DNA from 2 places in the Alitiscatomonas aceti genome. Region 1 is predicted to be linked to the other one. Evidence: predicted binding sites of a transcription regulator. Region 1 holds the regulator's gene; the other holds the start of a gene.
The links. The regulator Rex, encoded in region 1, represses fermentation and respiration genes when NADH is low (regulators of the CRP and FNR family bind a similar motif). The targets are predictions, from matches to a motif close to ATTGTTAANTANTTAACAAT.
Positions count from the first base shown of each region.

Region 2: a site for Rex is predicted at 3,270-3,289, ahead of gap (type I glyceraldehyde-3-phosphate dehydrogenase). Genes of this name have one in related genera too.

Region 1 covers NZ_JAOQJF010000048.1:7,894-17,029, forward strand. Annotated here, with positions in the region: gene alr (alanine racemase) at 1-181, opposite strand, end outside; gene OCV69_RS15355 (NAD(P)H-hydrate dehydratase) at 168-1,763, opposite strand; gene acpS (holo-ACP synthase) at 1,768-2,130, opposite strand; gene OCV69_RS15365 (redox-sensing transcriptional repressor Rex) at 2,127-2,795, opposite strand; gene OCV69_RS15370 (transposase) at 3,152-3,502, shown strand; gene OCV69_RS15375 (ISL3 family transposase) at 3,578-4,429, shown strand; gene OCV69_RS15380 (helix-turn-helix domain-containing protein) at 4,389-5,054, shown strand; gene OCV69_RS17145 (IS110 family transposase) at 5,034-6,095, opposite strand; gene OCV69_RS17150 (ATP-binding cassette domain-containing protein) at 6,191-6,493, opposite strand; gene OCV69_RS15400 (ABC transporter permease) at 6,505-7,230, opposite strand; gene OCV69_RS15405 (ABC-2 family transporter protein) at 7,308-7,730, opposite strand; gene OCV69_RS15410 (cyclic lactone autoinducer peptide) at 8,555-8,674, opposite strand; gene OCV69_RS15415 (accessory gene regulator B family protein) at 8,676-9,136, opposite strand, start outside.
Region 2 covers NZ_JAOQJF010000035.1:12,354-27,336, forward strand. Annotated here, with positions in the region: gene OCV69_RS13825 (sodium/glutamate symporter) at 1-689, opposite strand, end outside; gene OCV69_RS13830 (response regulator) at 819-1,520, opposite strand; gene OCV69_RS13835 (sensor histidine kinase) at 1,517-3,097, opposite strand; gene gap (type I glyceraldehyde-3-phosphate dehydrogenase) at 3,332-4,351, shown strand; gene OCV69_RS13845 (phosphoglycerate kinase) at 4,452-5,675, shown strand; gene tpiA (triose-phosphate isomerase) at 5,793-6,542, shown strand; gene OCV69_RS13855 (TetR/AcrR family transcriptional regulator) at 6,551-7,072, opposite strand; gene OCV69_RS13860 (DegV family protein) at 7,253-8,152, shown strand; gene cls (cardiolipin synthase) at 8,155-9,696, shown strand; gene OCV69_RS13870 (MATE family efflux transporter) at 9,808-11,187, shown strand; gene OCV69_RS13875 (PPC domain-containing DNA-binding protein) at 11,233-11,652, shown strand; gene greA (transcription elongation factor GreA) at 11,803-12,285, shown strand; gene lysS (lysine--tRNA ligase) at 12,308-14,296, shown strand; gene OCV69_RS13890 (WCX domain-containing protein) at 14,616-14,825, shown strand; gene OCV69_RS13895 (Fic family protein) at 14,867-14,983, shown strand, end outside.

The sequences.
Region 1 (9,136 bases):
CATAGCCTGCGGCGTCCTCTTCAATGGCTTTCGCGGTCTGGACCGCCCCATGGCCGTAGCCGTCGGCCTTTACCACGCCGATGATCTTCGTTCCCTCCGGCAGCACGCTCCGGATCGCCTTCATATTCTTCCGGATCCGGTCCAGATCCACCTTCACATACGCTCTTTTATACATTTCCATTGACCACCTCTCCGATACAGCCTGCCAGCTCTCCGGCCAGGACCGAGTGAACGCCGTATTTTTTCTCAGCCGCTTCTCCTGCCAGCCCATGGACATAAACGCCCAGGGACGCCGCCTCGCAGTCGTCCATTCCCATGGCTAAAAGTCCCGCAATGACCCCTGTCAGCACATCCCCGGATCCTCCCTTGGCCATGGCCGGAGAGCCGCTTAAGTTTATAAACAGCTTTCCGTCCTTTCTGGCCGTCACCGTGGCCGCATCCTTCAAAACGCAGGTGACGCCGTACTGGTCCGAAAACTCCCTGGCCGCTGCCAGGGGATCCTCCTTGATCTCCTCCACCGGCTTTTCCGTCAGCCGGGAAAATTCCAGCACATGGGGCGTCAGAATGATATTTTCTGTAAAATACCCCTTCAGATACGGATATCTGGCAGCCAGGTTCACCGCGTCGGCGTCCATGACGATGGGCACATAGGCGTCGCTTAAGACTGCCTCCACCAGTGTCCTGGCATACTCCTCCTGGCCCAGTCCGGGGCCCAGGACGATGGCGTCGGCCCAGCCCGTCTGGGAACGGATATACTCCTTAAATTCCCCTGGCTCCTCGCTGGCCCACTGGGGATCAAAGGAGGACAGCACCGCCTCCGGCAGCCGCTCCTGGATCACACTGCGGTTTTCCTCCACCGTCATGATCTTCACCAGCCCAGCTCCGGTCCGGTACGCCGCCAGGGCAGAAAAATACGCGGCTCCCGCCATGTTTTTTGCTCCGGCGATCACCAGGATCTTTCCATAGGTCCCCTTGTGGGAATCCGCCCGCCGCCTGGGGATCTCCATAAGATCCTCCGGTCCGTGGGCATGGACGTGCTCTCCGGCCTGCTCCGGATCCTCAGGCACAAAGCCCACGTCCTCCACAAAAAGCCGTCCGCAGTATTCCCGGCCCGGAAACAGGGCCTGGCCCACCTTCCTCATGCCAAAGGTCACAGTCACATCCGCCTTTACGGCGCAGCCCATGACAGCCCCTGTGTCCGAGCTGATGCCCGACGGCATATCCACCGCCGCCACCGGGACCAGCTCCCGCTGCCGTTTTTCCTCCATGAGGCCGATGAGCTCCTTATAAACGCCCTCCACCGGCCTTGAAAGCCCGATGCCAAACACTGCGTCAATGATCAGATCGCAGGCCTCTGGAAGCAGATCGCCCAGGGTAAGGATGGGGATCCCCAGCTTTTCCGCCACCGAAAGCTGGACCTCCAGCTCCCGGCTCCGCTTTCCCTCCTGGGACGGAAGGAGGATGACAGAGGAAAAGCCCTGGAGCGTCAGCATCCTGGCCGCCGCCGCGCCGTCGGCCCCGTTGTTTCCAAACCCGCAGACTGCCCAGACCGTCTTCCGTTTCCTTTCCTTTAAAAGCCGCTCCCTTCCCGGACCGTATTCCAGGGCCTCATTCCCCGAAAGCCCCGGCTCCAGAAGCTCTCCGGCCCGTTTTACCACCTCCAGGGCCGCCCGCTCCATCAGTACCAGAGATGGGATCCCGTATTCCTCGATGCTTCTTTTATCCACCGCCTTCATCTCTGCGGCATTCAGCAGATCCTTCATTCCGTCACTCTCCTTCCCCCACGGCAAAGGCCATGGCGTACTCCCTTGTATTGGAAATGGATACCTCCAGCCGGAGGATCCCCTTTTCTTCTGCTGTCTTTCTGGCCCTGCCATACAGGTTCACATAGGGCTTTCCAAGCTCATCCCGGAGGACCTCGATGTCCCCTGGCATAAAGTCCCGGAAGCCCGTCCCGAAGACCTTGGCCACAGCCTCCTTCACAGCAAAATCGCCGGCAAGGACAGAGGCTTTCCCCCCTGCCTGCCGGCGCTCCCTTTCTGTATACACACGCGATAAAAAAGCCTCTTTTTCACAGGCTTTTTTCATCCGCTCAATTTCCACTAAATCACAGCCCGTTCCAAGGATCATACTGTTTTTTCCCGTTCCTTCCGCTCCCGCTCGTCCTGCATACTGCATACCCGGTAGGAAAGACGCATCAGACTCTCTGAAAGATGAACGTTTTCCACCACCACATCGTCGGGCACGTTGAGGTCCGTATGGGCAAAATTCCAGATGGCCTTGATCCCTGCCCGGACCAGACGGTCTGCGATCTCCGGCGCTTTGGACTTGGGGATCGTAAGGGCCGCGATCTGCACCTCGTTGTCCACAATGAACTGCTCCAGATTGTCAATGCTGCGGATCTCCACTCCGCGCACCACCAGGCCGATGAGCCGCGGGTTGATGTCGAACATTCCCTTGATCATGAAGCCGCGTTTTTCAAAGTTGGTATAATTGGCAATGGCCTGGCCCAGGTTTCCGGCTCCGATGATGATCAGGTTATGCTGCCGGTCGATGCCTAAGATCCTGGCGATCTCCGTATAAAGATACTTTACATTATATCCATATCCCTGCTGCCCGAAGCCGCCGAAGTTATTGAGATCCTGGCGGATCTGGGAGGCGGTGACCTTCATCCTGGCGCTCAGCTCGTTGGACGAGATCCTCTCGATCCCCTCCTCCATCAGCTCGCCCAGATAGCGGTAATACCGGGGCAGCCTGGAAATTACTGCCTTTGAAATCTGTCTCTCTTCTGTCATGTTGTGTCTTCACCTTCCTGTGTAACGATCAAATAGCACCTTCGCACAGGGGCAGCACGCCCCGGTACGCCGATGTTAACATTATAGCATATCTATGCATTTTGTCAAATCCTTGTCAAGTGGATCGGGAGGAAATTACGCTTACCTTAGTGTGTAGGATTACAATACATGTGCCGCAACGGAATATTTAAAGAGCAGAGATACTTCCTTTGTGTTATATTTTAGTCATCACAACAAAAATCACATAAAGGAGTTCTCTGCTATGGTTAGAGCGTGTATGAAAATTAAAAAGTATACAAAACGTTTATTTACGTCCTCTTTTTCATGGCAGAATAAAGAAAAAGGGGGCTGGTATTATGTTAAGACGTTACGAACTGACAGATCAGGAATGGAAACAGATCGCACCCTTACTTCCTCTGGAAAAGACCGGAAAACCCAGACGTCCCCCAAAGGATAACCGCTCCATGCTTAACGGAATGGTCTGGATCACACGCAGCGGCGCTCCCTGGCATGACCTTCCAAAACGTTATGGACCTTGGAATTCGGTATACAGCCGCTTCCGTAAATGGATTGATGACGGGATTTTTGCCATACCGGTACTGGAGCATATAAATATAGAAGGGAGCAGTGTGCTTGCAGATCGTGGATATGACAGCCATCAGCTTGAGTATTCCGGACGATTCTGGTTCATCCGCAATTATCCGTAAATGGGATTGGAACACAAGTGCTAAAATGATAAAATTATCTTAGGAATTTTGTCATTATGGAAGGAATTGAAACAGATGAAAGATACTCTTGAATTACAAAAATTTTACCCTGAAGAAATAGGCATCACAGAAGTAACTCAAAACGAAAAAGAAATTTATATCCATGTTTCTGTACAATCAAAAAATTGTACATGTCCCAAGTGCGGGGTGCTTTCAGAACATAAACATGGTACTTATAAAAGAAAACTTCAAGATCTTCCGATTTTGGGTAGAACCACGTATTTAATTGTAAATGCTTCCGAGTATCAGTGCGACGATTCTTCCTGTGATGTTACAACCTTTGTTGAGAATGTAGATGGTTTTTTGAATTATTACAGCCGTATGACAGAGCGTTGTGAAGATTTTATATGCACTTTGGCATTGGAAACAAACTGTGAAGGTAGTGCTCGTATCTGCCGTTCTATGAATCTGAAAACCAGTGGTGATAGCATTATCCGATTGTTAACGAAACGATATGCAGCACAACCGGAAGTTCCATGTGGAAGTATTATTGGAGTGGACGATTTTGCATTTAAGAAACGGCATACTTATGGGACAATTATTGTAGATGAGGCAACACATAAACCAGTGGCAATTTTAGATGGGCGTGATGGTAAAACACTAAAAGAATGGTTAAGTAAAAATAAACATATAAAAGCGGTGACACGAGATCGGGCAAGTGCTTATTCAGCAGCCATAAAGGAAATATTGCCCGAGGCTATGCAGATTGCTGACAGATTTCATCTTCATCAAAATTTATTAGAGGCCATAAGAAATACTATAAGTTCTGTATTGCCCGTTGATATCAGAATTCCATCTGATTCTAACAGCATTGCAGAACCATCAGTTGAAAACGATGGTAAAAAAAAAGCCATACAGTGTGGATAACCTTAACGAATATAATCAAAAAAGGGTACAACTGTACACTGCGATAAAGGAATATAATTCTGCCGGATACAGTAAACGCCAAATTTCTAAAGTATTACATTGCAGCAGAAATACAGTAACAAAATATCTCAATGGAGAATATGAAGCACTTTGTAAAAAAGATTTTCATAGCAGAATGGATCAGTTTTATGATTATATTGTCAAAGCTTTAACTTCTGGCATCAGTCGAAAAGATGTATATCGCAATGTTATTGAAAAAGGATATAAAGGCGGTCAATCTGCAGCATATGACTATATGAATAAAATCATAGAGCGATTCCAAATTGATGTTGCAATTTACAAAAGTTCTTCACCTGAAGCACTTCAAAACAAAAAGGCTTTACAAAAATATGACCACCTTTCACGAAACGGTATATTCCGTTATCTTTGGATGGGAATGGAACTTAGCAAAAACCATAAGGCATATATTTTACAGAAATATCCCCAACTTAGAGAGTTGATGCATTGTGTTCGAGAATTCCGTGAAATATACAAAAAGAAAAGTATGCCTCTATTGCATTTGTTTATCGAACGGTACAAAAACTCTGATTTAAAAGGTAATCGCTTAAAATTCAGCCATAGTTAAAAAATTACCCGACTGCTTTTCAGTAGCCGGTGTACCTTGACAATTCACATCCGATTGATTTGTGTCGTTTACACGGCATTGGATTTCAGTTTTAACATTTTCATTCCACGGAGCCAGGAGTTCTAATTCCTCATCACTCATCCTATCCGATGGCATTTTTTCAAGAAGATAGGTAAGATAGTGATAGACATTTACTCCATTCGCTTTTGCCATTTCTACCATTGAGTATACAATGGCACTGGCCTGGGCTCCGTTAGGAGTATCACAGAAGAGCCAGTTCTTGCGGCCAACGGTAAATGGACGGATTGCATTTTCACTGAGATTATTGGAAAAGCTGCACCGTCCGTCTTCCAGATAGGTGATAAGACAGGAACGGCTTTTCAGTTCCCGGTGCAGTCGGTTAATCGACCGAATCCTGTCCTCATTCAACTGGTCACGGAACATGGACAACCGCCTCAGATCTGCGTAAAGCTGCTCTGGAAGATATGGCATCCCAAAATTTCCATCTTTTACCAGATTCGCAATCAGCTTAGGATCTTTTTTATCATCCTTCAGTTGGCTGTTATCCTCAAGTTCCTTTGTCTGCTTTACGGCATACGGATTTACCTGAACCACACTGATCCCATTTGAGATCATCCAGGTTGCAAGGCAAAACCAGTAATGGCTGGTCGGCTCCAGACCGAGAACGATCTGACTTTTATTGTTTTCAGCCGCTATCTTTACTGCCCATTCCTTCGCCTTGTTGAATCCATCTGCATGATTGCCGAATGAAAAAGCGGACTTACTAAGTTCTCTGCCTCTGGTATCAATTGCTCTCAGATAGTGTGTTTCACTGCCTACATCGCATCCTAAAATAAGCACATCATCACAGATAAAACTGATTTTTGCGTTCTTATCAAACTTACCTTTGGTTTCCAACTCATGCCAGGTTGAAGCTTTTAGATTTTCTCTAATCACCTCGATTTTCTTCAAAAGCTCCTGCTGCTCGAAAATATTTACATTTGATACTTGATTTTTCTTCTTTGTGCCCTTAAGATTCATGTTAGATACCTCTTGTATTTTTTGAATTTTACTAACGGTCGGGTCAGTAATAATCCAAATTTACTTGAGGTATCTTTTTGTGTCAATCTCTTGGCCTATTTAAAGTATACAGGAAGCTTTCTGTGCTTATATGGCTCTTTACCAAATACTTCTACCTTTCCGCCAGTGGGAGCTAAAATTCCCGTCATCATTTTAATGGTCGTAGATTTGCCGGCACCGTTAGGCCCAATGAAGCCGACGATTTCTCCACGTTTAATTTCGAAGGAAATGTCATCTACTGCCGCGATTTCTTTATAGCGGTTCGAGAAAAAATGTGTGAGAAAGCCGCCGCTGTTTTCCATTATTCTGTAAGTTCTTTTTAAATGCTCCGCTTTTATGATTACCTGGTTCTCCTTCATAGGATCCCCCTTTAACTTCCTGCACTCGTATAGCGTCTTAAACCACAATGGAATACGAAAACAGATGCTCCCAGGAATAAAAATCCAATCATCGGCGATACAACTCCGCAAACATATTCCCATTTCGTTACCGCTTTATTTAAAACAATCAAGGCCGGGTAATAGCTAATAAATGCCCATGGCGCGATTGTTGTCAAAAGGACTTTGATCCAGCCCGGATAAATAACAAGCGGATAATGTGTCAGAGCGCGGAGCTGATAATAAAATAATTCTCCAATTCTTTCGGAACGTAAAGTCCAAAAGCTAAGTGCTCCCATAAGAATCATGGCACCCATCTGCAAAGCAACTCCGCCAAACAGGGTACATATCAGATAAGCTGCCATCTGCCATGAAAGTATGCCTGAATTTTTTATCAATGCGTTAATAAGAAACATAAGCGTCACAATAATCTGCCCGATAAAAGTATCGCCGAATCGGCTGCATATCAGCTGTCCCAGTACGCTCATTGGGCGTGTTAAATACAAATCTAACTTCCCTGTGGTAATTTCATTTTCTAAATGATAAACGCTATACCAGACAAAGGTTCCCGCAATTGCATAAGAACATAAATTTAATCCATACAAAATGGACATGTCTTCAAAATCCCATCCAGCAATATTCTGAAATCTGCTCACTACTACACAAAACGAGAGGAATGTCAGAAAATAACAATAGAAATTCGCTATGATCCCCAACACAAAGCCGACCTTATATTCACTTCGAGCCTTAAAAAAACTTTTACATATAGCAAGTAGGTTTTTATTGGATTCACCATTTAGCCCCCTTGAACGACGCAAAAACGAACCGAAAGTTTATATACTACATGCAGGAGAAGACCAAAGACACCTATCCACGCAATGATCCCCAAAAAAATGCTGATAATCGTTGTTTGAGCCACCTCTTCTTTCAATAATAGCTGTAAGGGAAAATCATAGAGATAATGAAATGGTAAAATTTCTGCTATTTTTTTCAGCGGATCGGGAAATAACGCAATCGGCAGTAGCGCTCCAGACAAAAACTGCACCGTATCTTCAAGAAGTCGCCGAAGTGCCCACACTTCAACAAAAATAAAAGCAGTAAAACCAATGATGGCAAATATAAGAGAAAATAAAATGTGCCCTAAAAGCAAAGCTACAATGCACATACCTAAGCGGCCCCATATGGTAACGGAGTAGACCACCGGCGAGAAAATCGCCATTTAGTATTTTTCCGGCAAGGATATGGTATATTTGATTCGAATATATCGTCCGAATTACGTTTGCGTAGATAACATACCCCATCATATACCCCATCATCGCAGCATCGTCCCGATACAGATATTGCCATAATGCTATTTGTACCAGTATTGAGGCTAGCGCAGCAAACATGGTAAAAAGGATATTGGATTTATATATCAGCTTGCCTTTTAGTTCAATCATAATACTCCCCACTACATTCTCTCCTTCCTTGATGCTTCATTTCCCATATAAGTAGGATTCACAACCTTTTTTAACATATTTTGCACAATTACGGCTCGAAATTTATTATGCTCCAAGCAAATAACAATTCATTGGCCAGGATCCCTTACATCAGAATATAGCACCTTTATGTGCTTCCAAATAAATCCCACAAAGAACTTTCAAAAACCATTCTTGATATTCCGATTTTCCACACAAAATCACAATCCCTATGATATAACATTATTTCTCTCATAAATGGCATCTGCTTATAATATTTTCCCGGACGCATACTTCATACTTATAGAAAAGCTTTCGTCCATTTGGACCACCTCCTATGATTTTTGAATTTGGCTTGCGACACCATTTTCATTGTATCATAGGAGGTTTTTATGGATATCTTTACCTCTTCCGTTTACTCCATTCTCCCCAGCATAGCTGGGGGATTAGACTTTTCATTCAGCTATATCTTTCCAACTATTCGATCATTTTCTGGACTTTCACCCATTAGAGCGTGCCCATGGCGTGCAAACCGTAAAAAAGTGATCCACCATTAGCAAAGCAGATCACCTTCTCTTTTTCATACCTATTTTATTAACCCTTCTGGAATTTCCGGCTGATATCCAGCTCCCCATGAGAAAAACCCCGCACCAGATTCCGCTGCCTTGCCAATCAGCCATGTTATCATAGTCAGTACTGTATCCATATTAATTCTCCCCCCTTTTTGCCATTTCCATCATTATTGCTACTATAAAGCTTGTTACCGCTATCAGATAGCCCCTCTCATTTCCAACAAACCAGTAAATTAAACAGCTACTCCCTTGTATCCATAAAATTCTGTGGGAATATATACGGTTTATTTCATATCTGGCAGTTTTCCCTTGATATCTGCGAGGAATAATTGGAGCGTTTTTCCATATGTACCAAACAGCTCCAGCTCCCATAACAAAAGCAACAGCATTTACACATCTATTCCCAATAGAGTGCATCCATTCCGCTATCATGATGCATCCTGCCGCTATCGCATTTGTCATTATAAAGCATCTCCCATAAGAGCCTGCATGATAACCTCCGGCAGTGATTCGTATCGGAATAAAAGACAATAAAAATATGATTGCCTCCTTCCCGTATCCCCCCAATATTCCGCATACCAAAATAGCTCCAATAC
Region 2 (14,983 bases), on a different contig from region 1:
TTTAATTCCGGAACCTTTCCGGTGGCCGCTGCCTCCGGCTTATCGTTGGGGTCAGACTTCAGACCGTGCTTTGCGATCAGGAAGGCTGCCACAGGTCCGCCGATCAGGGAGCCCATGATATTTCCCATGGTACCGGCCGCAACGCCGATGGTGGTGGCGTCGGGAGCTCCCCAGCCTTCAAAAATGGGGCCGAAGGCGGCCGCTGTGCCTACGCCGCCGGACATAGCGGCAGAAGAGCACTGGAGAGCCAGAAGCGGATGCATTCCCAGAAGCTGGCTCAAGGCGTAGCCCAGGAGATCCTGGCATGTGATGAGGAGACATGCCGCGAAGGCGATCATCACACAGAGCTTTCCTCCGGCATGGCGGAGCATTTTTGCACTGAAGCCAAAGCCTACACATAAGAAGAAGATATTCTGGGTCAGATCCTTCATCAGGGAAGCGTCAAAGGAAATATCCACGATGCCCATGCCCTTGATCAGGGAGACCAGGATGGAAAAGATAATACCGGAAACCACTGGAGCCGGGATCGCGTACTTTCTTAAAGGTGCGGAGCGCGCCACAATGGCACGCCCCAGAAAGATGACGATGGCTGCGAAACCGAGCGTGCATAAATATTCAAACTTGAACGATGCAGCAGCTCCGTCGGCAGCCGGCGTGTAGGTGCCGAAATAACTGATAATGTCTGCCATAATTAAGATCCTCCAATCTTTTTTTATAAACATAAACAATTTATAAAAAAAGTATAAATTGCCGTGGAGGAAAAGTCAATTTTAGTAAGTATGTAACAGACTTTCGTAAGTTTCGTAGTCCCGCCGGCCTTAAAGCGTATAATTCCGGCGGCCCAGGCTGTACTGAATGGACGGCCTGCCTCCGGTCTTATAGTCAATGGAGCTGACGATCTCTCCGATATCCACCAGATAATTCATATACCGGCGGATGGTGATCCGGGACAGATGGATCTGCTTCGCGATCTGTTCGCTGGTAAAGAGACCCTCCGGATGCTCCGCAAGGAACCGGCGGATCATGTTCAGAGTCGCTTCATTGAGTCCCTTGGAAAGCTGGGGGACAGAATCTGCCGCAGGATCGGGCCCGGCAAAGAGCTGGTCGATGGCATTCTGGCTCAGGCTGGGCCTGGCGCCCCGCAGATATTCCTGCTGGGCGGCGAACCGCTCCAGGGCCGTCCGGAACCTGGCGTATTCAAAGGGCTTTACCAGATAATCCAGAACGCCCCTGCTTAAAAGCGAGCGGACGATATCGGTGTCATTGGCGGAGGTGACCATGATGATTGCAGGAGTTTTTCCCATGGCATGGAGCCGGTCGATGAATACATCCCCGTTCATAAGGGGAGTATAATAATCCAGGATGATCAGGTCCGTTGTATGGTCCTTCAGGTATTCCAGAGCCTCAGTGCCGCTTTTAAAGACGCGGTCTGTCTGGAACGAGGGGGTGGCTTCCACATACTGCCGGTTGATGGAGGCCACCATCGGGTCGTCTTCAATGATCATGACGTGATACATCATTGGTATTCCTTTCTTGTAAAAGTGAGAGTGAAGCAGGTACCTTCGCCCTCCTCGGTGTCGATGGAGATCTCTCCGCCGCAGCGGTCCACGATCTGACGGACCAGGTGGAGACCTGTGCCCCGGCCTTCTCCTTTAGTAGAAAAACCGTTGTCAAAGATCCGCTCCAGGACCGGCGCCGGGATCCCGCGGCCCGTATCCGCACAGGTGATGACTGTGCCTTCGGTGCTGGCGTAGATCCCCAGGGTGATCTCGCGGATCTCCTTTTTGGAGCCATGGAGCTCCTCGATGGCATTTTCCAGGAGATTTCCCACGAGGGTCACACAGTCGCCCACGTCCATGACCAGATCCTTTCCCATGCAGCGGCTGTCGGGAGACACGGTGAGCAGGATCCCCAGCTCTGCGGCGTGCATCATCTTGCCTACCACAAGGGCACAGATCTGATGGACACGGAGGCAGTCGGCGGTCTGACGGATAGCCTGGCTGGATACCAGGCTGCTGTTTGTAATGAAGGTGATGGCCTGCTGGGTCTGGCCGGTCTGGAGATAGCCAAGGATCACATGGAGCTTATTCAGAAATTCATGATTGAAGGCCCGCAGGGTGTCCAGCATGGACCTGGCGCCGGACAGCTCGTCTGACAGGGTCTCCACCTCATAGCGGTCATTGAGGATCGTAAGGACGCCCTGGATCTTCGGGAGATTCCCAATGGGGATCTCACTGCAGATCAGGGGATGCCCGGAAAGAGAGCAGCCCTGTCCCATGACCGGACTTCCTGTTTTCAGGATCTCCTGGGCTCTGGTGGCCGGGAACAGCCGGCCGATGGGCTGGCCCAGCGGCTCCTCCCCTGGAGGGAACAGGGCCCTTGCGGGCTGATTGGCAAAGACCACCGTACCGGTGAGATCAGAGGCGAGGATCCCCTCCTCCATGGCATTGAGCACCGTATCCTGGCGCAGGTAAAGCCTCAGGAGTTCCTGGGGGTGATACCCCATAAGGGAGGAGCGCAGGAGCCGCACCGTGCCGTGGGAGAGCAGAAAACTGACTACCAGCATGACGACCAGCACAGCCGCGTAAACGGAAAAGATCTGCCGGGACTGCTCGGCGATATAGGTGGAAAACGCTGAGGCCATGACAAAGCCGGATATGGCGCCGTCGTTGCCCACGACCGCGTGAAAGGCCCGGCGCTGGGTTCCGTGGGTACCGATCCCAGTGGTGATATAAGGACCGCTGCCGGAAAGCACCGCCTGCTCCTCGCCGTTTATGAGGCTTTCTCCGGATTCCCGGCGGGTCGTATGGTAAAACCGCAGGAGGTTCCTGTCGTAGATGGCGATGACATTCAGATCGGGAAAGTTTTCATGGAGCCCGTCCAGAGCTGCTGCGGTTTCCCTGTCCGGATAGCCGGAATCCAGCATGTGGATCACCTGGTCCATGGAGGCGGCGTAGGCGGCCACCCCGCTGATCAGGGAATCGATCTCCGCCTTCCGTCTGTTTACGTTATAAAACAGGCTGATCCCCAGGGAGAGCACCAGAAGACAGGCGGAAACAGAGAAAAAGCTGAGAAATAATTGTTTTTCTAAAGACAATTTTTTGAACTTCGGAAGCATGGATCATGCCTTTCTTATTTGAAAAAAGAGGATATTTTTCTATGTATCACCAGTATAAGGAAAAAAGCAGCAAGTTGCAAGAAAAAACAAGAAGTTATTTCGAAAAAAAAGTCTTGCAATTTCCCGAAGAGTCATATATAATACATGCTAAATTGATTAATATTTAACAATCGAGGCTGAAATAACAGCGATCATTTTAGGAGGAATGAAAATATGGCAGTTAAAGTAGCAATTAATGGCTTTGGCCGTATCGGCCGTCTTGCTTTCAGACAGATGTTCGGCGCAGAGGGATTTGAGATCGTTGCCATCAACGACTTAACTTCTCCGGAAATGCTGGCACACTTATTAAAATACGACTCCACCCAGGGCAGATACGCACTGGCAGATACGGTTTCCTTCGGCGAGGATTCCATCACCGTTGACGGAAAAGAGATCAAGATCTACGCAAAGGCCAACGCAGCAGAGCTTCCGTGGGGCGAGCTGGGCGTAGACGTAGTGTTAGAGTGCACAGGCTTCTACACCTCCAAAGCAAAAGCACAGGCTCATATCGATGCAGGCGCTAAGCACGTGATCATCTCCGCTCCGGCAGGAAACGATCTCCCGACCATCGTTTACAACGTAAACCACGACCAGTTAAGCAAGGATGATCACATCATCTCCGCTGCTTCCTGTACGACCAACTGCCTGGCACCCATGGCAAAGGCATTAAACGATGCTTACCCGATCCAGTCCGGTATCATGTGCACCATCCACGCCTACACCGGCGATCAGATGACTCTGGACGGACCGCAGAGAAAGGGCGACAAGAGAAGAAGCCGTGCGGCTGCCATCAATATCGTTCCCAACAGCACAGGCGCTGCAAAGGCCATCGGTCTTGTTATTCCGGAATTAAACGGCAAGCTCATCGGTTCCGCACAGCGTGTTCCGACCCCGACCGGATCCACAACGATCTTAACAGCCGTTGTTAAGGGACAGCCCACAAAGGAATCCATCAATGAGGCTATGAAGGCTGCTGCCAACGAGTCCTTCGGCTACAATACAGACGAGATCGTTTCCAGCGATATCATCGGCATGAAGTACGGCTCCCTGTTCGATGCGACCCAGACCATGGTCCTTCCCATCGACGAGAATACTTCTGAGGTTCAGGTGGTTTCCTGGTACGATAACGAAAATTCCTACACAAGCCAGATGGTACGTACCATCAAGCACTTCGGTAAATTACTGAACGCTTAATTCTGGCTGGTTTTGACTCACTTAGGGTCCGGTCTGGAATGGACCGGACCCATTTTTTATGATATAATGGAATCATCGGAAAAATAAGGAGGAATGGAACATGGCTTTAAATAAGAAGACCATCGACGACATCAACGTAAAAGGCAGAAGAGTCCTGGTGCGCTGCGACTTCAACGTACCGTTAAAAGATGGTGCGATCACCGATGAGACAAGGATCGTGGCAGCTCTTCCCACCATTAAAAAATTAATGAACGACGGCGGAAGGGTGATCCTCTGCTCCCATCTGGGCAAGGTAAAGAACGGCCCCAACGAGGGCGAGTCCCTGGCTCCTGTGGCAAAGAGCCTTTCTGAAAAGTTAGGAAAAGAGGTCGTATTCGTAAACGACTACCATGTAACCGGAGAAGCTGCTGCAAAGGCAGTAGAGGCCATGAAGGACGGCGACGTGATCTTACTCCAGAATACCCGTTTCCGCGGCGCTGAGGAGACAAAAAACGGCGAGGGATTCAGCCGTGAGCTGGCAGACCTGGCAGACGATTATGTATGCGATGCCTTCGGTTCTTCCCACCGCGCCCATGCGTCTGTGGCCGGCGTTACAAAATTCATCACAGAAAAGGGCGGCTCCAATGCAGTGGGCTATCTGATGCAGAAGGAGATCGAATTCCTTGGAAACGCCGTTGAGAATCCGGTGCGTCCCTTCGTTGCCATCTTAGGCGGCGCAAAGGTTGCCGACAAGTTAAACGTAATTTCCAATTTACTGGAAAAATGCGATACACTGATCATCGGCGGCGGCATGGCCTACACCTTCTTAAAGGCCCAGGGCAAAGAGATCGGAAATTCCCTGGTGGATGATTCAAAGCTGGACTACTGTAAGGAAATGATGGAAAAGGCAGAGAAGCTGGGCAAGAAGCTGCTCCTTCCAGTGGATACCACTGTGGTTTCCGCATTCCCCAGTCCCATTGACGCACCGGTTGACGTGGAATACGTTTCCACAGATGCCATTCCCGCAGATAAAGAGGGCGTGGACATCGGACCGGAGACATGCAGGATCTACAGCGATGCTGTAAAGAATGCGAAGACCGTAGTATGGAACGGACCCATGGGCGTATTCGAGAACCCGACCCTGGCAGCCGGGACCATTGCTGTGGCCAGAGCCCTGGCTGAGACAGACGCCACCACCATCATCGGCGGCGGCGATTCTGCAGCGGCTGTGAACCAGCTTGGCTTCGGGGACAAGATGACCCACATCTCCACCGGCGGTGGCGCATCCTTGGAGTTCCTGGAAGGAAAGGCACTTCCTGGAGTCGTAGCAGCCGACGATAAGTAGGCCGGGAAAAAAACGGATTTTACGATGGGGACCACCCGTGAAAGACACCTGACGCATCGGAGCCTGAGACGGCCGATGCGCGTATAGGAAGGGTATGGATCAAGGAGGATAAATAAAATGGCAAGAAGAAAGATCATCGCCGGAAACTGGAAAATGAACATGACTCCCACAGAGGCAGCGGCCCTGGTGGAGACCTTAAAGCCCCTGGTAAAAACAGAAGAGGCTGACGTGGTGTTCTGCGTTCCGGCCATCGATATCATTCCGGTGGTAAAGGCCTGCGAAGGCACCAATATCGCCGTTGGAGCAGAAAATATGTACTTTGAGGAAAAAGGGGCATTCACTGGAGAGATCTCTCCCAGTATGCTTACCGATGCCGGTGTGAAATATGTGATCATTGGCCACTCTGAGAGAAGGGAATACTTCGCAGAGACCGACGAGACGGTTAATAAGAAGGTATTAAAGGCCTTTGAGCACGGCCTGACTCCCATCATCTGCTGCGGTGAGACTCTGACCCAGAGGGAACAGGGCATCACCCTAGACTTGATCCGCAAGCAGGTGAAGATCGCATTCCAGAATGTGACTGCAGATCAGGCAAAGACGGCAGTGATCGCTTATGAGCCCATCTGGGCCATTGGAACCGGAAAGACTGCCACCACAGAGCAGGCAGAAGAGGTTTGCGCAGCGATCCGTGCCTGCATCGGCGAGGTTTATGATGAGGCGACGGCAGAGGCGATCCGTATCCAGTACGGCGGTTCTGTGAATGCAGGAAATGCAGCTGAGCTGTTTGCACAGAAGGATATCGACGGAGGCCTTGTGGGCGGCGCTTCCTTAAAGGCAGATTTTGGAAAGATCGTAAATTATAAATAGCCCGGAAACTAAAATACCAGGACCTGGGAGCAGAATTCGGCCATAAAATCAATGGATTCCTTCCTCCCGCCCTGGAACCAGCGGACCACAATGGTGGAGAACGCGCCTTCCCATGCCAGATACCGGTACAGGGAGGCCGGCTCCCCATCGTGGTCTTTTTTTACGAGAGAATAGGAAGATGTGAAGGCGGAGGTATTGAGCATATGCGCCTCCAGGAGAAGTCCGAACAGCATGGCGTGGTCCCATATGTCCTGGAAAAAGCAGCGGTACCAGAGGACTGGATCCTTCTGGAAGGTGGGATCGGAGAAGGAGGCAGACAGACTGTCGATAAAAGAGCGGCATACCTCGTTCAGGATCTCTTCCTTGGATTCATAATTGCGGTAAAAGGCTGTCCGGGAAACACCGGAACGGCGGACCAGCTCGGTGATGGTGATCTTTTCAAAGGGCTTCTGGCTCATGAGCTGGATCAGGGCGGTCTGGAGGCATTCCTTGGTGACCTTATTGGCTTCCTTATTAGATAGGTTTTTCATACGGTCTCCTTTTCTGGCTCTGGGGACGAGGTTACAAAAAACGTATATTTTGTACAGGCATGAAAAAGAAACATTGACGGCCCCCAGCTATGATGTTACAGTTGTTACAGTAAGTTGGACGACACAAATGTATCATAGTGTATTATAATTGTCAATGAAAGGGAAGGAAAATAGAAATTTATGAAGCCAGTGGGGATTATAACAGACAGCTGCAGCGGAATCAGTCAGAAGGAGGCGTCGGAGCGGGGGATATTTGTTCTGCCCATGCCGTTTTATATTGAAGGCCATTGCCTGTATGAGGGCGTAGACCTGGACAGGGATGAGTTTCTGGAAAAATTAAAGGAAGGAGCAGACGTCTCCACTTCCCAGCCGTCTCCGGCGGAGGTGACGGCTTTATGGGACCGGGTTCTGTCTGAGTATGAAAAGGTGTTGTATATGCCCATCAGCAGCGGACTCAGCGGCTCCTGCGAGACGGCATATGCCCTGACCCGGGACGAGAAGTATGAGAGGAGAGTCCTGGTGGTGGACCACGGCCAGGTGGCGACGCCTCTGCACCGTATGGTCCTGGACGCGCTGGAGCTGGTGGAAAAGGGGTATACGGCTGAAGAGATCCGGGAGCTTTTGGAGCGGGCATCGGACCAGATGATGATCTATATCGGCGTCCAGACGCTGGAGTATCTGAAAAAAGGAGGACGGATCACTCCGGCAGCAGCAGCCTTAGGCGCTGTGTTCAACATTAAGCCGGTCCTTAAGCTGGCCACGGGGAAGCTGGATTCCTTTAAAAAGTGCCACGGCTTTTTAAAAGCCAGAAAAATCATGATCGAAGCCATGAAGCGTGAGATCGAAACCAGGTTCCAGGAGGCATATGAGGCCGGGGCTGTCCATATCCTGGCGGCTTCCAGTGCATCAGAGGCAGAAACAGAAAGCTGGGTAAAGGAGATCGAGGCTGCATTTCCAGGAAAGCAGGTGATGTGCGATCCCCTGTCCCTGGGTGTCAGCTGCCACATCGGACCGGGGGGGCTGGGGATCGGCTGTGCCGTGAAGCCAGATTACGGAACGGTCCGCAGGAAAGAGGGATGAGTATGCGTGCAGAGCAGAAAACAGATGTAAAAAACAGCGTGGGCCGCATGGCCTTCGTGATCCTTTCGGTACTGATCCAGGCAGGCTGGATCCTTTTGATCGTCCTGCGGCTGAACCGGTATTCCTGGCTCATCGCACTGATCTCCACCATCGCTGCCCTGGTGGTGGTGCTGCGGATCTATGCTTCCAGGGAAAATTCCGCCTATAAGATCCTATGGATCATGCTGATCCTGGCGGTTCCTGTCATGGGACTGTGTCTGTATCTGCTTTTAGGCCATTCCATGGTCCTGCGGTTCATGACAAAGCGCCATGGGGAGATCAAGGGAAAGCTGGCGGATCTGATCGCCCAGGATCCAAAGGTCCTGGAGGAGATGGATGGCCAGGACCGGGCTGTGGCCAACCAGTCCCGGTATATCAGCAATTTTGGAAAATATCCAGTATACCGGAATACGGACGTGGAGTTTTACGGCGATGCCTCCGACGGGCTGGAGGCCCAGAAAAAGGCCCTTTCAGAGGCAGAGACCTTTATCTTCATGGAATACCATGCCATTGAGGACAGCACCTCCTTTGCGGGGATCCGGGAGATCCTGGCCCGTAAGGTAAAGGAAGGGGTGGAGGTACGTCTCCTGTACGACGACGTGGGAAGCGTGGGCTTCATCAGCCCCGAATTCATTAAACGGATGGAGGCCGACGGGATCCAGTGCCGGGTATTTAACCCCATGGTGCCCATGCTTCATGTGTTCATGAACAACCGGGATCACCGGAAGATCACAGTGGTGGACGGACAGGTGGGCTTCACCGGAGGCTATAATCTGGCGGATGAGTATTTCAATCTGACAAGCCCCTACGGCCACTGGAAGGATACGGGCGTCCGGCTGGAGGGCGACGCCGTAAAGAATCTGACGGTTCTGTTCCTGGAAATGTGGAATTCCGTGAAGGTGACAGATACGGATTTTGCCAGGTATCTGCCGGATCCCGGTTATACGGCAAAGGGCCGCGGCTTTGTACAGCCCTACGGCGACAATCCCCTGGACGGCGAGCCTGTGGGTGAGAACGTATACATGAACGTGATAAAGAATGCCAAGGATTATGTATACTTTACGACGCCCTATCTGATCGTCAGCGACGAGCTGGGCCGGGAGCTGAGGCTGGCTGCCAAGCGCGGCGTGGACGTGCGGCTCATTACACCGGGGATCCCGGATAAAAAGGCGGTGTTCCAGGTGACCCGGTCCTACTATGCGGGACTGGTGCGGGACGGCGTCCGGATCTATGAATATACGCCGGGCTTCATCCACGCCAAGCAGTGCGTCTGCGACGGGGAGACAGCGGTGGTGGGGACCATCAACCTGGATTACAGGAGTCTGTACCTGCATTTTGAAAACGGCGTATTCCTCTATGACTGCGAGGCCATAAAGGATATCCGGGCCGATTTCGACGGGCTTTTCCCCGTCTGCCAGGAGGTAACGGAGGAATACAGGAGCGGCCGCTCGGCGGTCTTAAGGATCGGCCAGTGTATCCTGCGGCTGGCGGCTCCGTTGTTATAAAACAGGAACAGTCCGGCTGTTCTCTGACGGAAAATCGGAGAGCAGCCGGGTTGTTTTTTTAAAAACCCATGCTAGAATAATAGCTATCAGAAAAAAAGGGGAATAAAAAGAATGGCTTCACTGAAGAAATTATTTGCACCCGTGGATATGACAGCGGGGAAACCATGGAAAAACATTGCGCTTTTTACGATCCCGATGATCATCGGAAACATCGCGCAGCAGCTTTATAACACCGTAGACAGCATCGTCGTGGGAAAATTTGTGGGAGACAACGCCCTGGCGGCTGTGGGCAGCGCCAGTCCCATTTTTAACATGCTGCTGGTGCTTTTCATCGGGATCTCGGTGGGGACCAGCGTCATGGTCTCCCAGTATTTCGGAGCCAGGGACAGGGAGCAGCTTTCCAGGACCATCGGCTGCTGTGTGACTCTGACGGCGGCCGCTTCGGTATTCATTATGATCGTGGGCTCCCTTGTGGTCCGGCCGCTGCTGGAGCTTTTACATACGCCGGCCAGCATCATCGACTGGTGCGCGTCCTATCTGACCGTCTTGTTCTACGGGATCGCCGGTGTGGCTTATTATAATATCCTGGGAGGCGTCCTCCGGGGACTGGGGGATTCCGTTTCCGCACTGGTATACCTGCTGGTGGCTACGGTCATCAACATCGTCCTGGACGTGTGGTTCGTCGCAGGCCTGGGCCTGGGAGTTTTCGGCGTTGCCCTGGCTACGGCCATTGCCCAGGCGGTATCCGCCGTTCTCTGCTTTTTAAAGCTTGCAAGGATGAGCGAGCTTTTTGATATGAAGCCCCGGTATCTGAAGGCACATAAGGACAATGCCCTCAACATCATCCGTCTGGGACTTCCGTCAGGCTTGACCCAGGCCATCTTCTCCCTGGCCATGATCATGGTCCAGTCGCTGACCAACAGCTTTGGGGAGATGCTCATCGCAGCCAACGTGATTATCATGCGTGTAGACGGCTTCGCCATGATGCCCAACTTCTCCTTCGGCACCACCATGACCACCTATGCGGGCCAGAACGTGGGAGCGAAGCAGTACGACCGGGTGGAGCAGGGAGCAAAACAGGGGACCCTCATGGCTATGGGCGTTTCGGCCTCCATTACGGCCTTGATCCTTATATTTGGAAGGTATCTGATGGGGATCTTTACTTCGACCACAGAGCTGGTGGATCTGAGCTTCTATATGATGCGGATTCTGGCTGTTGGCTATATCGCCATGGCGGTGACCCAGAGCCTTTCCGGCGTCATGAGAGGAGCCGGAGACACCATGACGCCCATGTGGATCTCCCTGTTCACCACAGTTGTGATCCGTGTCCCGGTGGCCTATGGGATCTCCTGGCTCACCAGAACGCCGGAGCTTCCCAATGGGCGCAGCGAGTGCGTGTTTATCTCCCTGCTCCTTTCTTGGGTCCTGGGAGCCGTCATGACGGCTGTCTGCTATAAGAGGGGACGCTGGAAAAAGAAAGCGATCCAGTAAAAATGGAGCGAATATACTATATAATATGGAAGGAGACCGTTGACTATGGAATACCGCAGATTTGAAAACACAGTGATCGTCCGCATGGACAGAAACGAGGACCTGTTTGCCGAGCTTAAGAAGGTGGCTCTTAAGGAGAACATAAAACTAGCCAGCATCAGCGCCCTGGGCACCTTCAGCCATATGAATGTGGGAGTTTACGACCTGGACCAGAGAAAATTTGTGGGCAACGACTTTGACGGTATGTTTGAGATCGTTTCCCTCACCGGTACCATCAATACCATGGACGGGGAGTATTACTGCCATCTGCATACGGCGGCCGGAGATAAAAACGGAAACGTGTACGGCGGCCATTTAAGCGCCGGAACCGTGGGAGCTACCTTGGAAATGGTCATCACAGTCATCGACGGGACCGTGGACCGGATCAAAGATCCGGATACGGGGTTAAACATTTTTAAATTCTAAAAGGAATAGAGGCTGGATGGGATCCGGCGGGGCGGAATAAGGAAAAACGCTCCGCCGGATTCTTGACAATGCCAGGGGTTCACGCTATAATACACTGGATGTTAGTATAAAGGGGCAGTTTGCCCTGAATATAAAGGAAGGTATGACGTCATGGCAGATAAGAAACACATTTTGACTTATGCAGGACTGAAAAAATATGAAGATGAGCTTCAGGATCTTAAAGTAAACCGCCGTCGTGAGATCGCCCAGAAGATCAAAGAGGCCAGAGAGCAGGGCGACTTATCCGAGAACGCCGAGTACGATGCAGCCAAGGATGAGCAGAGGGACATCGAGGCCAGGATCGATGAGCTGGAGAAGCTGTTAAAGAATGCAGAAGTCGTTGTTGAGGATGAAGTGAACCTTGACAAGATCAGCATCGGCTGTGTTGTCAAAGTATATGACGTGGAGTTCGAGGAAGAGATGGAGTTTAAGTTAGTTGGTTCCACTGAGGCCAACAGCCTTCAGAACAAGATCTCCAACGAATCTCCTGTGGGCCATGCGCTGATCGGCAGAAAAGTTGGCGACGTGGTGGATGTGGAAACCCAGGCAGGAATGCTCCAGTATAAGGTATTAGATATCAAGAGAGTGGATTAATTACTAAAAGGAGAGAAGAGCAGTGGCAGAGCAGGGAAACCAGAAGAAGGGAAACGGCCAGGAGCAGGATTTAAACCAGCTTCTCAAGGTGCGCCGTGAAAAGTTAGCAGAGCTTCAGGCAAATGGAAAGGATCCGTTCCAGATCACAAAATATGATGTGACTGTGCACAGCACAGACGTAAAAGAGCAGTATGCAGAGTATGAGGGGAAGGAGGTTTCCATCGCAGGACGTATGATGAGCAAGCGTGTGATGGGAAAAGCCTCCTTCTGCAACGTCCAGGATCTGAAGGGAAACATCCAGTGCTATGTATGCCGGGATGACCTGGGCGAGGACACATATAAGGATTTCAAGAAAATGGATATCGGCGATATCGTAGGGATCAAGGGCTTTGTATTTACTACAAAAATGGGCGAGATTTCGATCCATGCCCATTCCGTGACCCTGCTTTCCAAGAGTCTCCAGATCCTTCCGGAGAAATTCCATGGACTGACCAATACGGATATCCGTTACCGCCAGAGATATGTGGACCTGATCATGAACGAGGATGTAAAGGATACCTTCATCAAGCGTTCCAAGATCCTGGCCGCCATCCGTAAATACCTGGCTGACGAGGGCTTTATGGAGGTGGAGACTCCCATGCTGGTATCCAATGCCGGAGGAGCTGCCGCAAGACCCTTTGAGACTCATTTCAATGCCCTGGACGAGGATCTGAAGCTCCGTATTTCCCTGGAGCTTTACTTAAAGAGGCTGATCGTGGGCGGTATGGAGCGCGTGTATGAGATCGGCCGCGTATTCCGTAACGAGGGCCTGGATACAAGACACAATCCGGAGTTCACCTTAATGGAGCTTTACCAGGCATACACCGACTACCATGGCATGATGGATCTGACAGAGAACCTGTACCGCTTTGTAGCCCAGGAGGTCCTGGGGACCACAAAGATCGTTTATAACGGCATTGAAATGGATCTGGGACAGCCCTTTGCCCGTATGACCATGGTGGAAGCTGTTAAGAAATATTCCGGCGTGGACTTTGATGAGATCCATACCCTGGCAGAGGCTAAGGCTGCGGCCAAGGAGCACAACATCGAGGTGAAGGCCCGCCACAAAAAGGGCGATATCTTAAACCTGTTCTTCGAGGAGTTTGTAGAGGAGCACCTGGTACAGCCCACCTTTATCATGGACCACCCGGTGGAGATCTCCCCCCTTACAAAGAAGAAGCCGGAAAATCCAGAGTATACAGAGCGCTTCGAGTTCTTTATGAACGGCTGGGAAATGGCCAACGCGTATTCCGAACTCAACGATCCCATCGATCAGAGAGAGCGCTTTAAGGCCCAGGAGGAGCTGCTGGCCCAGGGAGATGAGGAAGCCAATCACACAGACGAGGACTTCTTAAATGCCCTGGAGATCGGTATGCCTCCCACAGGCGGCATCGGCTTCGGCATCGACCGTATGTGCATGCTGCTGACTGACTCTGCTGCGATCCGCGATGTCCTGCTGTTCCCAACAATGAAGAGTCTGGACGCAGGAAAGAAGGAAGAGAAGAAGGCCGCTTCCTTAGACGCTGCCATGAACCAGGCTGCCGAAGTCCTTGCACAGCAGCTTGAGGCCATGCCGGCAGCAAAGGCAGAGCCGGTGGACTTCTCCAAGGTAAAGATCGAGCCGTTATTCGAGGATCTGGTGGATTTCGATACCTTTGCAAAATCCGATTTCCGCGTAGTGAAGATCGAGGAGTGCGAGGCGGTTCCCAAGTCCAAGAAGCTTCTCAAGTTCATTTTAAACGATGGAACCGACCGGAAGCGCACCATCTTAAGCGGTATCCACGACTACTACGAGCCGGAGGAGCTGGTTGGAAAGACATGTGTGGCCATCACCAACCTGCCTGTGAGGAAGATGATGGGTATTCCCTCCGAGGGCATGCTGATCTCCGCTGTGTACGAGTACGACGGACGGGAAGGACTGAACCTGCTGATGCTGGACGATGCGATCCCGGCAGGAGCAAAGCTGTACTAAGATGATGTAAAGATGTACCGTTTTGCAAAATAAACAGGACGTACTTCATTTGATAAAAAACTGAAAAAAACAGCGATTTACATCAAACTTACATCAATTGATGCAGAAATCGGTGCAAGCAAGAAAAAATCGCATAATTAGTACGATGAATGGGCAATTCCAATCGGGATTGCCCATTTTTAAAACAAACAGAAATACAACTCGGAATTTATGGAGGAGTATATGGACTGGTTAAATGTATTCGGACTGATAATGATTGCAGTCACTATGTAAACGCACCATAGCAAGTACCTGTTCATAAGCTTTATTTTCTGCAATAATAGTTGACCGCTTTGGAGAAGATGTGACAACCCTTGCGTATGATATGACTTCTTCCAGAGTACAGACCGAAGTACCAGCCAGTCCTGCCTTTTTCAGTTGGGTGTCTGGCTTTAATGGCAAGGTACAGATGCTTGCACCGGAAAGTGTAAAAGAACAGTACAGACAGATGATTGCACAAGCCGATGAGGGTATGCAGGAAAGCGAATAATGCAGATTTGAATTATAAGACTATGAAGCGAGGTAGTGGATATGGAAAAAGACCCGTTTAAGGAATATTTGAGGGAGTCTGAACCGGATAAAGCTTATAAGGGGTATGCTTGGAGTACGGCAATCGGACTTCAGGCAGTGGACGGACTCAAACCATCT